One region of the Streptomyces sp. P9-A2 genome, then DNA from elsewhere that is predicted to be linked to it. Evidence: riboswitches for the same ligand, from Rfam matches in the RefSeq annotation. Region 1 holds a riboswitch; each other region holds the start of a gene.
What was found. Region 1 has a riboswitch for cobalamin ahead of V4Y04_RS25015 (ribonucleoside-diphosphate reductase subunit alpha). Riboswitches for the same ligand answer to the same signal wherever they lie in the genome.
Positions count from the first base shown of each region.

Region 2: another riboswitch for cobalamin. It lies ahead of V4Y04_RS29280 (energy-coupling factor ABC transporter permease); the one in region 1 lies ahead of V4Y04_RS25015 (ribonucleoside-diphosphate reductase subunit alpha).
Region 3: another riboswitch for cobalamin. It lies ahead of cobN (cobaltochelatase subunit CobN); the one in region 1 lies ahead of V4Y04_RS25015 (ribonucleoside-diphosphate reductase subunit alpha).

Region 1 is NZ_JAZIFX010000001.1:5,474,334-5,478,776, forward strand. It holds gene V4Y04_RS25015 (ribonucleoside-diphosphate reductase subunit alpha) at 1-1,795, opposite strand, end outside; cobalamin riboswitch at 1,921-2,060, opposite strand; gene V4Y04_RS25020 (GNAT family N-acetyltransferase) at 2,138-2,716, opposite strand; gene mctP (monocarboxylate uptake permease MctP) at 2,796-4,443, opposite strand, start outside.
Region 2 is NZ_JAZIFX010000001.1:6,449,127-6,453,569, forward strand. It holds gene V4Y04_RS29265 (energy-coupling factor ABC transporter ATP-binding protein) at 1-583, opposite strand, end outside; gene cbiQ (cobalt ECF transporter T component CbiQ) at 580-1,329, opposite strand; gene V4Y04_RS29275 (energy-coupling factor ABC transporter substrate-binding protein) at 1,336-1,761, opposite strand; gene V4Y04_RS29280 (energy-coupling factor ABC transporter permease) at 1,758-2,567, opposite strand; cobalamin riboswitch at 2,849-2,997, opposite strand; gene V4Y04_RS29285 (ABC transporter substrate-binding protein) at 3,241-4,443, shown strand, end outside.
Region 3 is NZ_JAZIFX010000001.1:7,902,860-7,907,302, reverse strand. It holds gene cobN (cobaltochelatase subunit CobN) at 1-3,170, opposite strand, end outside; cobalamin riboswitch at 3,205-3,346, opposite strand; gene cobG (precorrin-3B synthase) at 3,401-4,443, shown strand, end outside.

The DNA.
Region 1 (4,443 bases):
GCACGCCCCGGGCGGCGCGCGTCAGCTCCCAGGCCGGCAGGGGGCCGACGGGAGTCCCCGCTGCTCCGGAGCCCGCCCCGGAGTCCGCCTCGGAGTCCGTCGCGGGCGTTCGGGGGCGCGCGGCGAGGTCGGCGGAGGTCTCGTACGCGGCGAGCATGACGCGCTCGGCGATCCGGGTGGAGAGCCGCCGGGCCCCGGGGGAGTCGAAGGGCAGGCGCAGGGCGAAGAAGACGTCCTGGAGGCCCATCACCCCCAGCCCCACCGGGCGCCAGCGCGCGTTGGAACGGCCCGCCTGCTCGGTCGGGTAGAAGTTGATGTCCACGACCCGGTCGAGGAAGGTGACGGCCGTGCGCACGGTCTCGTCCAGCCGCTCCCAGTCCAGGTCACCGGCCGCCGGGTCGACGAGCGCGCCGAGGTTGACCGAGCCCAGGTTGCACACCGCTGTCTCCCCGTCGCTGGTGACCTCGAGGATCTCCGTGCACAGGTTGGAGGAGTGGACGACGTGGCCGGGCTCGGCGGTCTGGTTGGCGGTGCGGTTGGCGGCGTCCTTGAACGTCATCCAGCCGTTGCCGGTCTGGGCGAGGGTCCGCATCATGCGCCCGTACAGTTCCCGGGCGGGGATCGTCTTGCGCGCCAGGCCCGCGGCCTCGGCGGCCCGGTAGGCCGCGTCGAACTCCTCGCCCCACAGGTCGACCAGGTCCGGGACGTCGGACGGGGAGAACAGAGACCAGACGGCGTCGGTGTCGACCCGGCGCATGAACTCGTCCGGCACCCAGTGCGCGAGGTTCAGGTTGTGCGTACGGCGGGCGTCCTCACCGGTGTTGTCACGCAGCTCCAGGAACTCCTCGATGTCCGAGTGCCAGGTCTCCAGGTAGACCGCCGCCGCGCCCTTGCGCCGGCCGCCCTGGTTCACGGCGGCGACGGAGGCGTCCAGGGTCTTCAGGAACGGGACGATGCCGTTGGAGTGCCCGTTGGTGCCGCGGATCAGCGAGCCCCGGGAGCGGATGCGGGAGTAGGCCAGGCCGATGCCGCCGGCGTGCTTGGAGAGGCGGGCCACCTGGTGGTAGCGGTCGTAGAGGGAGTCCAGCTCGTCCTTGGGGGAGTCGAGGAGGTAGCAGGAGGACATCTGGGGGTGCCGGGTACCGGAGTTGAACAGGGTGGGGGAGGAGGGCAGGTACTCCAGGCGGCTCATCAGGCCGTACAGCGCGGCGACCTCGTCCACCGAGCGGGGGGTGCCGTCCTCGGCGAGACCGGCGGCGACCCGCAGCAGGAAGTGCTGCGGCGCCTCGAGGACCTTGCGGGTGACCGGATGCCGCAGCAGATAGCGGCTGTACAGGGTGCGCAGCCCGAAGTAGCCGAAGCGGTCGTCCGCGCGGGGGTCGATCAGCGCGTCCAGACGGTCCGGGTGCAGCCGGACGAACTCGGCGGTCCGGTCCGCGATGAGGCCCTCGCGGTGCCCGGCGGCGATCGACGAGGTGAACGACGTGACACCCTGCGAGGCGGCCTCGGCGTGGAGGCCGAGGGTCAGCAGCCGGGCGGCGAGCCGGGAGTAGACGGGGTCCTCGGAGATGAGCCCGGCCGCCGCCTCGGTGGCCAGCTCCCGCAGTTCGGCCTCGTCCGCACGGGCGGACCGGCCGCGCAGCGCGGCGGCGGCGACCCGGCCGGGGTCGGCGGCGGGGAGGTCGGCGGTCAGCCCGGTCAGGGTCCGCAGCAGCGCGGCACCGGGGCCGTCGTTCGCGTCGCTCATGTCGGTCACGGCGACCGCTGAAGCAGGATCGGCTGGCGCGATGGTCACGTGGGGCTCTCCCTCGCTCGGCACGGGGCCTCGGCGAGGGCAGGGGGCAGCACACGGGCACGCGAACGGGCCTCGCGTCCACCGGCCCATTCCGCGAGGCCCGGACGTCAGACACCCGGGCCGGACGGCCGGGCGCACTGTCGGCAGGTCCTCGGACTGAAGCCCGTGCGGGCACGCGGAAAACGCGAACACGCACAAGTACACCGTTGCGGGACAGTTCCGGATTCGCACCGGATTCCCCTGCGGCGACAGCGAGCATGAGCATACATCTTGTGCCGGGTGCTTTCGGCATGCCCATATCTTGTGTCTCGGTGGGTGCTGCGGCGTAGAGTCGGCGTGGTGTCAGAGCGTCAGCTCGTAGGTGAGCAGCGTGATGTCGTCCAGATGCGGAACAGGGTTCCGGTGCCGCCCGGGAGAGCGGACGAAACCGAGACGCTCGTAGACGCGGTGGGCCGCACGCATCGTCCGCCGGGTCGGCAGCACGATCCGTACGCACCCCTCCGTGGCCCGTGCCCGGTCGGCACAGGCGCGGACGAGCGCCTCCCCGACACCCCGGCGCCGGGCGGCGCGGGTGACCGCGAGCATCCGGATCTCCGCCTCGCCGGGTCCGGCGATGTCGGCCGTCGGCCCGCCGCGCGGTACGAGCGTCACCCCGACCGGCACTCTCCGCGCGTCGTTCGCCTCCGCTGTGCCGTCCGCCTCCGCCGCCGTGCCGTCCGCCGCCCGGTAAAGCGACCCGGTCCCCTCCACGGCGACCGGTACCTCGGCGGCCGCGGCCCGCCCGGCGACGTTCCTGAGCTCACTGAGGTACGCGTCGCTCTCCCCGAAGTCGAGCAGCCCGTCGCGCAGGTAGGCCTGCGCGGTGATCTCACCGAGCTCCTCGGACTCGTACGGCTCCACCGGCCGGATGACGATGTCCACGGGGCGAGTGTGCCCCACGGGTACGGCCACGGGCCGCCGGACGTCTCCGGCGGCCCGTTGCCGTACCCCACGTACCGCGTCAGTGCTTGCCGTCGGTGGTGGTGTCGGCCGCGTCGGTGGTGTCGGCCGTGTCCAGGGGCAGTTCGGTGCTGACGCCCGGATCGCCCGCGTCCGCCGTGTAGTCCTGCGGCCGGGTCTCGTCGATGCCCTCGGGCGCCTTGACGGCCTTCAGGACGAAGGTCAGGCCGATCGTGACCAGGGCGTTGAGCACGAAGGCGGTGAGGCCGATGTAGCCGATCTCGCCGATGCCCGGGATCTCGTCCGACGAACCGCCGAAGTGCTTCTGCGTCGGCGAGGCCACCCCGTACGCCGCGACCGTGCCGTAGACCATGCCGACCGCCCAGCCCGCGAGCAGCGCCCAGCGGTGGAACCAGCGGGTGAACAGGCCGCCCACCAGGGCGGGGAAGGTCTGCAGGATCCAGATGCCGCCAAGGAGCTGGAAGTTGATGGCGACCGTCTTGTCCATGGTGAGGACGAAGGCCAGCGCGCCGACCTTCACGAGCAGCGAGACCACCTTGGAGACCTTGGTCTCCTGCGCGGGTGTCGCGTCGGGCTTGATGAAGTCCTTGTAGATGTTGCGGGTGAACAGGTTCGCGGCCGCGATCGACATGATCGCCGCGGGCACCAGCGCCCCGATGCCGATGGCGGCGAAGGCCACGCCGGCGAACCAGGCCGGGAACATGTTCTCGAACAACTGCGGGATCGCCAGCTGCCCGTTGCTGACCTCGACCCCGGCCGCGATCGCCATGAAGCCGAGCAGTGCCAGCAGACCCAGCATCAGCGAGTACAGCGGCAGGAGCGTGGTGTTGCGGCGGATCACCTCACGGCTGCGCGAGGACAGCGTCGCGGTGATCGAGTGCGGGTACATGAACAGCGCGAGCGCCGAACCCAACGCCAGCGTGGCGTAGGTCCATTGCCCCGCCTCACCCGGGACCAGCGAACCGCGCGGCGCGCCCGTGGCCGGGTTGGTCTCGCTGTACGCCTCGCTCGCCCTGGCGAAGATGTCGTCGAAGCCGCCCAGCTTGATCGGGATGTAGATGATCGCCACCGCGATGACGAGGTAGATCAGCGTGTCCTTCACGAACGCGATCAGCGCGGGGGCCCGCAGGCCCGACGAGTACGTGTACGCCGCCAGCACACCGAAGGCGATCAGCAGCGGCAGGTCCTTGACGAACCAGTTGGTGTCCTCGCCGCCGCCGACGCCCATCACGTCCAGCACGGCCTGGATACCGACCAGCTGGAGCGCGATGTACGGCATCGTCGCCAGGATGCCGGTGACCGCCACCGCCAGCGACAGCCCCTTCGAGCCGAACCGGCCGCGCACGAAGTCGGACGTCGTCACATAGCCGTGCTTGTGCGACACCGACCACAGTCGGGGCAGGAAGGTGAAGATCAGCGGGTAGACGAGGATGGTGTACGGCACGGCGAAGAAGCCCGCCGCGCCCGCCGCGTAGATCGCCGCCGGTACGGCCACGAAGGTGTACGCGGTGTACAGGTCGCCGCCGAGCAGGAACCAGGTGACCCAGGTACCGAACGACCGTCCGCCCAGGCCCCATTCGTCGAGGCTGTGCTCGTTCGCCGCCTTGCGCCAGCGAGCGGCCAGAAAACCCATCGCCGTGACGAGGACGAAGAAGAAGATGAAGACGGCGAGGGCCACGCCGTTCACG
Region 2 (4,443 bases), 970 kb from region 1:
CGCGCAACCCGGCGAGCGTCGCGAGCAGCCGTTCCTGACCGTCCGGGTCGAGGCCCGCGGTCGGCTCGTCCAGGATCAGGACGCGCGGCCGCATCGCCACCGCCCCCGCGATCGCGGTCCGCTTGCGCTGCCCGTAGGACAGCAGATGCGTGGGCCGTTCGGCGAGCGAGGTGATGTCGAGCGCGGCCAGCGCCTCCGCGACCCGCGCCCGTACCTCCGTGTCGGACAGCCCGAGGTTCAGCGGCCCGAACGACACGTCCTGGCCCACCGAGGCCGCGAACAACTGGTCGTCGGGGTCCTGCACCACCAGCTGCACCGTCGTCCGCAGCCGGGTCAGCCCCTTGCGGTCGTACCGGACCGGGCGGCCCGACAAGGTCAACTCGCCCCCGCTCGGCCGCAGTCCACCGCTCAGCAGCCGCATCAGCGTGGTCTTGCCACTGCCGTTGCGGCCCAGCAGCGCGAGCGCGCGACCCTCCCGCACCTCGAAGTCGAGGCCGGCGAGCACGGCCGGGCCGTCCTCGTAGGCGAAGGACGCGTCCCGCAGGGCGACCAGGGCGGGTTCGTTCGGCGCGGACCCGTTCACGACAGGGGCCTTTCCAGGACGAGGGCGACGACGGCCAGCGCCGCGAGAAGCAACAGGCTCAGGGCGGTGAACCGTACGGAGACACGTGCCTCGGGCACCAGGACGCGCAGCGTGCCGTCGTAGCCGCGCCCGGCGAGTCCCGCCTGCAGCCGCGCCGCCCGGTCGAAGGACCGGACGAACGCCGTCGCGCCGAGACCGCCCAGTGAACGCCAGGACGCCGCCCGGGTGGTGTGCCCGAGCCGGGCCGCCTGCGCCTGACCGATCCGGCGCACCGAGTCGAGCAGCAGAAAACTCATGCGGTACATCACCAGGGCCACGTCCACCAGCGGTGCCGGCACCCCGGCCCGCACCAGACGCGGCAGCAGGTCGGACATCGGCGTGGTGAAGGCGAACAGCAGCACCCCGAGGGACGCCGCCGAGGTGCGCAGCAGCAACTCGCCCGCGCGCAGCGGCCCTTCGGGGGCCGGGGACACGAACCCGGCCGGCCCGCCCACCTGCACCAGCAGCGTGAGCGCCCCGGTGACGCAGAAGCCCAGCGGCACCCGGTAGGCACGCCACAGCCGCCGGCCCGGCACCCCCGCCGGGCCCAGCAGCACCACGAGCGCGGTCACCAGCACCAGGGCCGCGCCCGGCCACGGGGGCAGGGAGACCGCGAGCACGGTGAGCCCCAGCCCGAGCACGGCCTTGTCCACGGGATGACGGCGGCGCCAGCGACTGCTGTGCGCCGCCGCGTCGATCGGCAGCACGCGGGATCAGGACCGGGGACCGGGGGAGACCGCCTCGCCGGGGCGGCCCGAGGCGGCGTCGGAGTCGGCGTCCGATTCGGTGTCCGGTCCGGTGTCCGGTCCGGTGCCGGGCACCGGCTGCTGCCGCCGCGCTTGTTCCGCACCCTGCCGGCGCCCGCGCCGCACCCCGAAGTAGTACGCCAGGACACCCGCGCCGACGGCGGCCTGGAGGGCGAAGAGCCCCGACTCGATCTCACCGGACGGAGGTTCGTACAGCGGCGAGAACCACGGCTCGTAGTCCGGTTCGAGCTCGGTGATGGCGGTCTCCGCCTCGCCGTCAGCACCGGCGAACGGCTCCTCCTTGTGGTCGCCGAGCCCGAGCGCCAGCGGCAGCACCGCGAGCGCGGCCACGGCGAGCAGCAGCAGGGCGTTGATCTTCGCGTTCCTGGTCATCGAGCCACCGTCCCGGTACCGGTCGTCCCCGTCGTACCCGCCGTCTGCTTCGTCTCTGTCTCCGGCTTCGTCTCCGGCTTCGTCTCCGGCTCCGTTCCCGTTTCCGGCGTTTCCGTCCCCGCCGTCGCCGAAGCGGCCCGCTTACCGGTCAACAGCACGCCGAGACGTGTCAGTTCGCCCCTGCTGGACTGCACCAGCAGGCGCATCACCAGTACGGTCAGCAGTCCCTCGCTCACCGCCAGCGGGATCTGGGTGAGGGCGAAGATGGAGCCGAACTTCCCGAGTGCGCCCGGGAACCCGCTCCCCGGGTCGGGGAAGGCGAGCGCCAGCTGCACGCTGGTGACGCAGTACGTGGACAGGTCGGCGACGAACGCGCCGCAGAACACCGCCGCCATCAGCGGCACTCCGGACCGCCGCGCCAGCCGGTACACGCCGTACCCCGCCCATGGCCCGACGATCGCCATCGAGAAGACGTTGGCGCCCAGCGTGGTCAGCCCGCCGTGGGCCAGCAACAGGGCCTGGAACAGCAGGGTGATGGTGCCCAGCACCGCCATGATCGGCGGCCGGAACAGGATGGCGCCCAGCCCGGTGCCGGTGGGATGGGAGCAACTCCCGGTCACCGACGGCAGTTTCAGCGCGGACAGAACGAAGGTGAACGCTCCCGAGGCGCCGAGCAGCAGCGTGCTCTCGGGATGTTCCCTGACTTCACGGACGAGTGACCGGGCACCGTGGACGACGAACGGCGCCGCCGCGGCGCCCCAGGCGACCGCGTGCACCGGTGGCAGAAAACCTTCGGCAATGTGCATGGTTCAGCAGACCCTCTCCAGCACCTCGTGGATGGTTGACGCGCCTTGGCCGGTCTCCTGGCTGACGGGTACCACCGCCCGTGCTCCGCCTTCCCGGGTCCTGGGGCCTGTCGTCACATTCCTGCCTGCCGGGCGACGCCATGCACGCACTCTCGCCGCACCGGGTGCACGCCCACGTACAACCAGTACGTGGGCGTGCACCCGGCACACCGAGAGCACGCACCTGACGCCGCCCGGCCCGCCCTCCGGGCGGACGACAGGAATGTGACGACAGGCCCCAAGTGGACCCAGTGGCTGCCCGTCGGTCCTGTCGAGGGACAGGACCAGGGGCCGGAGCCGGACTTCCCGATCACAGTGGCGAGGGCCGCACCGGTATCGCACCGGATTTCCCGTTCACCAAGGCGTGGCGACAGTAGACCCGGATCCGTCCTGGTGACAAGCGGGTGCCGGGGGCGCGCGGACGGCGTTCCGCAGCTCGTGTCCCGGCGCGCACCTGCGGTCCTGACAGCAGGTGCGCGCGGATGTACGCAGGTGGTGCGGCGGCCGCCCCCTCGCGGCCCGCCGGACGGCCACTGTCGCCGAGACGCCGGCATGAGGGGCCGGGTCCCTGGGCAGAACCTTGCTGCAATTAGTATGCAACAACGAATTCTGGTCAGTAGAGGTGTGAGGATCGATGACGACCCGACGAATACGGCGCACCACCGGCGCGGCCACCACGGCCGTCGCGATCGCGGTGGTCGCCGCCTGCTCGGCGCCTACAGGCGGCACGGACGCCGGTGCGGGCGGTGGCGGGTCCGCCGAGTCCGTGGTGATCGGGGTCCCCTCCGAACCCGACACCCTGAGCCCTCTGCTCGGCTACGGCAAGGACGGCAACTCCAAGATCTTCGACGGGCTGCTCGCCCGCGACGCCGACCTGAGGCTGAAGCCCGCGCTGGCGAAGGCCCTGCCCGAGATCGGCGACGACGGCCGCACCTACACCTACACCCTGCGTTCCGGCGTGACGTTCAGCGACGGCGAACCCCTCACCGCCGAGGACGTGGTCCACACGTACGAGACGGTGCTCGACGACAAGACCAACAACACCGCCAAGAGCGAACTGGACGCCGTCGAAAAGGTCCGCGCGGACGGCGACGACAAGGTCGTCTTCACCCTCAAGTACCCGTACGCGGCCTTCGCCGCCCGCACCGTCCTGCCCATCGTCCCCGAGCACCTCACCGCCGGGCAGGACCCCAACACCGGCTCCTTCAACACCGAGCCGGTCGGCACCGGACCGTACGTCCTCACCGGCTGGAGCAAGGGCGAGAAGCTGACCTTCAAGGCGAACCCGGACTACTGGGACGGCGCCCCGAAGGTGAAGAAGCTCACCATGGCGGTCATCGCCGACGACGACGTCCGAGCCACCCGGCTGCGCTCCGGCGACCTCGACGGCGCGACCCTCCCGCCCAACCTCGCCGCCACCTTCAAGAACGACGACGGCCGCACCACGTACCAGGCCACCACCTACGACTTCCGCGCCGTCACCCTCCCCACCGCGAACAAGGTCACCGGCGACACCGCCGTCCGCCGCGCCCTCGACCTCGCCGTGGACCGCCGGGCCATGGTCGACAAGATCCTCGACGGAGCCGGCCGCCCCGCCTACGGCCCGCTGCCCCTGGACGACCCCTGGTACACCAAGGACGTCGAACGGCCCCAGAACCTCGCCGAGGCCCAGAAGATCCTCGACCGCGACGGCTGGAAGGCCGGCAAGGACGGCGTCCGCGCCAAGGACGGTGTCCGGGCCGCCTTCACCCTCTACTACCCCTCCGGCGACAAGGTCCGCCAGGACCACGCCCTCGCCTACGCCTCCGACGCCAAGAAGGCCGGCATCGACGTCAAG
Region 3 (4,443 bases), 2.4 Mb from region 1:
ATGCCGCCGTGGTACTGGAAGTAGTCGTCCGAGTCGGCGATGTCGTGCTCGCGGGTGTCCGTGTTCTTGGCGGCCACCGCGATCCGCTTGTACGCCGTCTCCATCTCGTCGCGGGCCGGGCGGCCGTCCAGTTCGCGGCCGTAGGCGTAGCCGCCCCAGACGGTGTAGACCTCGGCGAGGTCGGCGTCGGTGCGCCAGTCGCGGGAGTCGATGAGCTGGAGCAGGCCGGCGCCGTAGGTGCCGGGGCGGGAGCCGAAGATGCGGGTGGTGGCCCGGCGTTCGTCGCCGTGTTCGGCGAGGTCGGCCTGGACGTGGGCGCGGACGTGGTTGGTCTCGGCGGGCTCGTCCAGGGAGGCCGCCAGGCGCACGGCGTCGTCGAGGAGGCCGACGGTGTGCGGGAAGGCGTCGCGGAAGAAGCCGGAGATGCGCAGGGTGACGTCGATGCGGGGGCGGCCCAGCTCGTCGTACGGGATGGCCTCCAGGCCCGTGACGCGGCGTGAGGCGTCGTCCCAGACGGGGCGGATGCCCAGCAGGGCGAGGGCCTCGGCGACATCGTCCCCGGCGGTGCGCATGGCGCTGGTGCCCCAGAGGGAGAGCCCGACCGAGGTGGGCCAGTCGCCGTTGTCCGTGCGGTAGCGCTCCAGGAGGCTGTCCGCGAGGGCCTGACCGGTCTCCCACGCGAGGCGGGAGGGGACGGCCTTGGGGTCGACCGAGTAGAAGTTGCGACCGGTCGGCAGGACGTTGACCAGACCGCGCAGCGGGGAGCCGGACGGGCCCGCGGGGACGAAGCCGCCGTTCAGGGCGTGCACGGTGTGGTCGAGTTCGGCGGTGGTCGCCGCCAGCCGCGGGACGACCTCGCGGGCGGCGAACTCCAGGACGGCGGCGACCTGTTCACCGTGCTCGGTGGGCACGGCGGCCGGGTCCCAGCCCGCGTCCTCCATCGCCTGCACCAGAGCGCGGGCCTTGTCCTCCGCCTCGTCGGCCGTGGTGCGGGTGGCGGCGGACTCGTCGAGACCCAGGGCCTCGCGCAGGCCGGGCAGGGCGGTGACGCCGCCCCAGATCTGGCGGGCGCGCAGGATCGCCAGGACGAGGTTGACCCGGTCGGCGCCGGCGGGCGGGGCGCCCAGGACATGGAGGCCGTCGCGGATCTGCGCGTCCTTGACCTCGCAGAGCCAGCCGTCGACGTGCAGGAGGAAGTCGTCGAAGCCGTCGTCGTCGGGGCGGTCGTCGAGGCCGAGGTCGTGGTCGAGGCGGGCGGCCTGGATGAGGGTCCAGATCTGGGCGCGGATCGCCGGGAGCTTCGCCGGGTCCATGGAGGAGATCTGGGCGTACTCGTCGAGGAGTTGTTCCAGGCGGGCGATGTCGCCGTAGGAGTCGGCGCGGGCCATCGGGGGGACGAGGTGGTCGACGAGGGTGGCGTGAACCCGGCGCTTGGCCTGGGTGCCCTCGCCCGGGTCGTTGACCAGGAAGGGGTAGATCAGGGGGAGGTCGCCGAGGGCGGCGTCCGGGCCGCAGGCGGCGGACAGGCCGGCGTTCTTGCCCGGCAGCCACTCCAGGTTGCCGTGCTTGCCGAGGTGGATCATGGCGTCCGCGCCGAACCCGCCGTCCTCGGCCCGCGCGGCGAGCCAGCGGTAGGCGGCGAGGTAGTGGTGGGAGGGCGGCAGGTCGGGGTCGTGGTAGATGGCGATGGGGTTCTCGCCGAAACCGCGCGGGGGCTGGATGAGGATCAGCAGGTTGCCGCGGCGCAGGGCCGCGAGGACGATGTCGCCCTCCGGGTTGCGGCTGCGGTCGAGGAACATCTCGCCCGGCGCCGGGCCCCAGTGCTCTTCGACGGACGTGCGCAGTTTCTCGGGGAGAGTGGCGTACCAGCGCTTGTAGTCGGCGGCCGGGATGCGTACCGGGTTGCGGGCGAGCTGTTCCTCGGTGAGCCAGTCCTGGTCGTGGCCGCCCGCCTCGATCAGCGCGCGGATCAGTTCGTCGCCGTCTCCGGAGGCCAGTCCGGGGACGTCGGTGTCGCCGAAGTCGTATCCCTCGTCCCGCAGCCGGCGCAGGAGGGCCACCGCGCTGGCGGGGGTGTCCAGGCCGACCGCGTTGCCGATGCGGGAGTGCTTGGTCGGATAGGCGGACAGGACGAGGGCCAGGCGCTTGTCGGCGGCCGGGATGTGCCGCAGGCGGGCGTGGCGCACGGCGATGCCGGCCACGCGGGCGGCGCGCTCGGGGTCGGCGACGTAGGCCGGGAGGCCGTCGGCGTCGATCTCCTTGAAGGAGAACGGCACGGTGATCAGGCGGCCGTCGAATTCGGGCACGGCGATCTGGCTCGCGGCGTCCAGCGGGGAGACGCCCTCGTCGCTCTCCTCCCAGGCGGTGCGGGAGCCGGTCAGGCACAGGGCCTGGAGGATCGGTACGTCCAGGGTGGTGAGCGCGCCCGCGTCCCAGGACTCGTCGTCGCCACCGGCGGACGCCTCGGCGGGCTTGGTGCCGCCGGCCGCGAGGACGGTCGTGACGATGACGTCCGCCGCGCGCAGCTCGTCGATCAGTTCGGATTCGGGGGCGCGCAGGGAAGCCACGTACAGCGGCAGGGGCCGCCCGCCCGCGTTCTCCACGGCGTCGCACAGGGCGTGGACGAAGGCGGTGTTGCCGCTCATGTGGTGGGCGCGGTAGTAGAGCACGGCGACGGTCGGGCCGTCGGTGCCCTCGCGGGGTGTGCGTTCCAGCGGGCCCCAGGTGGGCGCGGGCGCGGGCGGCTCGAAGCCGTGGCCGGTGAGCAGGACCGTGTCGGACAGGAAGCGGGCGAGCTGCTCGAGGTTGTCGGGTCCGCCGTGGGCGAGATAGGCGTGCGCCTCGGCGGCGAGGCCGACGGGGACCGTGGAGGCGGCCATCAGCTGGGCGTCGGGGGCCTGTTCACCGCTGAGGACGACGACCGGGCGGCCGTCGGCGAGCAGCAGGTCGAGGCCCTCCTCCCAGGCGCGCAGTCCGCCGAGGAGACGTACGACGACCAGGCCGACGCCCTCGAGGAGCGCGGGCAGGTCGTCGAGCGGGAGGCGGGAGGGGTTGGCGAAGCGGTAGGGCACCGGGCCGTCGGCCGCTCGGGCGCTGAGCAGATCCGTGTCGGACGTCGACAGGAGCAGGATGTTGGGGTGCGTCGAGCGCTCCCTGGACGAATGCGGCATGCGTCGGCCGGCCTTCCTCGGGATCCGCGCCCCGGGTGGTACAAGACGGCTGGAGTTCCTGGCTCGTCCGGCCTCGTGGGGGTCGGACTCACAGTGGCGGGACCGCGCCGGATTCGCACCGGGCTTCCTCCATGTCGCCGTCATGGCGATGACGGATCCGATGATCCGCCAAGAGACATAGTAAGGGTCGGGGCAAGAGGGCAGAACTTGGAGGCGGGGTGCCGATCTGTATGCTCGCCGCCATGTCCACGGCTCCCCTCCCCTCGTCGTCCCAGGCCACAGCGGTCTCCCGGGACCGCGGTGACGCCTGTCCGGGGTCGTTGCGGCTGCACACGGCCGACGACGGCGCGCTGGCCCGGGTCCGGGTGCCCGGCGGGGTGCTCACCGTGCCGCAGGCCGAGGCGCTCGCGGACGCGGCCGACCGACTGGGCGACGGCGAACTGCATCTGACCTCGCGTGGCAATGTGCAGGTGCGTGGACTGCGCGACGACTGCGGTACCCGGCTCGCCGGGCTGCTGGACGCGGCCGGACTGCTCCCGTCGCACGGGCACGAACGGGCCCGCAACATCGTCGCCTCCCCGCTGTCCGGTCTCGACGGGCGGAGTGCCCGGGAGGTGCGGCCGTGGCTGTCGGCCCTGGACGCGTCGCTGTGCGCGAGCGAGGCGGCGCGGGCACTGTCGGGGCGGTTCCTGTTCGCGCTCGACGACGGGCGCGGCGATGTCGCCGGGCTCGGCGCCGATGTGACCGTGCGTGCGCTCGGTGACGGCGACGCCCTGCTCGCCGTCGGCTCGGCGGACGGGGCGCTGCGGGTGTCCGGGGACGCGGCGCCCGGGGCCGCGCTGCTCGCCGCCGAGGCGTTCCTCGACGTGCTGCGGGAGACAGGGAGGCAGGTCTGGCGGGTCGACGAACTGGGCCTCCAATCAGGCGAGTTGACGCGTGCGGTCCGGCTCCGCCTGACCGACGCCGGCATCGGCTGCGTTCCGGCGCCGAACGACCGCGCCGCAAATGACCGCGCCACGGCGGAGGGACCGCCGCCGGGGGTGATCGGGGCGGCCCTGTCCGTCCATGTACCCCTGGGCCGTCTCACGTCCCGTCAGTGGCGGACCGTGACCCGGGTGGCCGCCGAAGTCCGGGCGGGCGAACTGCGCCTGACACCGTGGCGCGGCATCGTCGTCCCCGCCCCCGGAACGAACGCGACGGCAGCGGCCGGCGCACTGGCCCGTCTCGCCGGCACCGGCCTGGTCACCGACGCCTCCTCCCCCTGGCTGCGCGT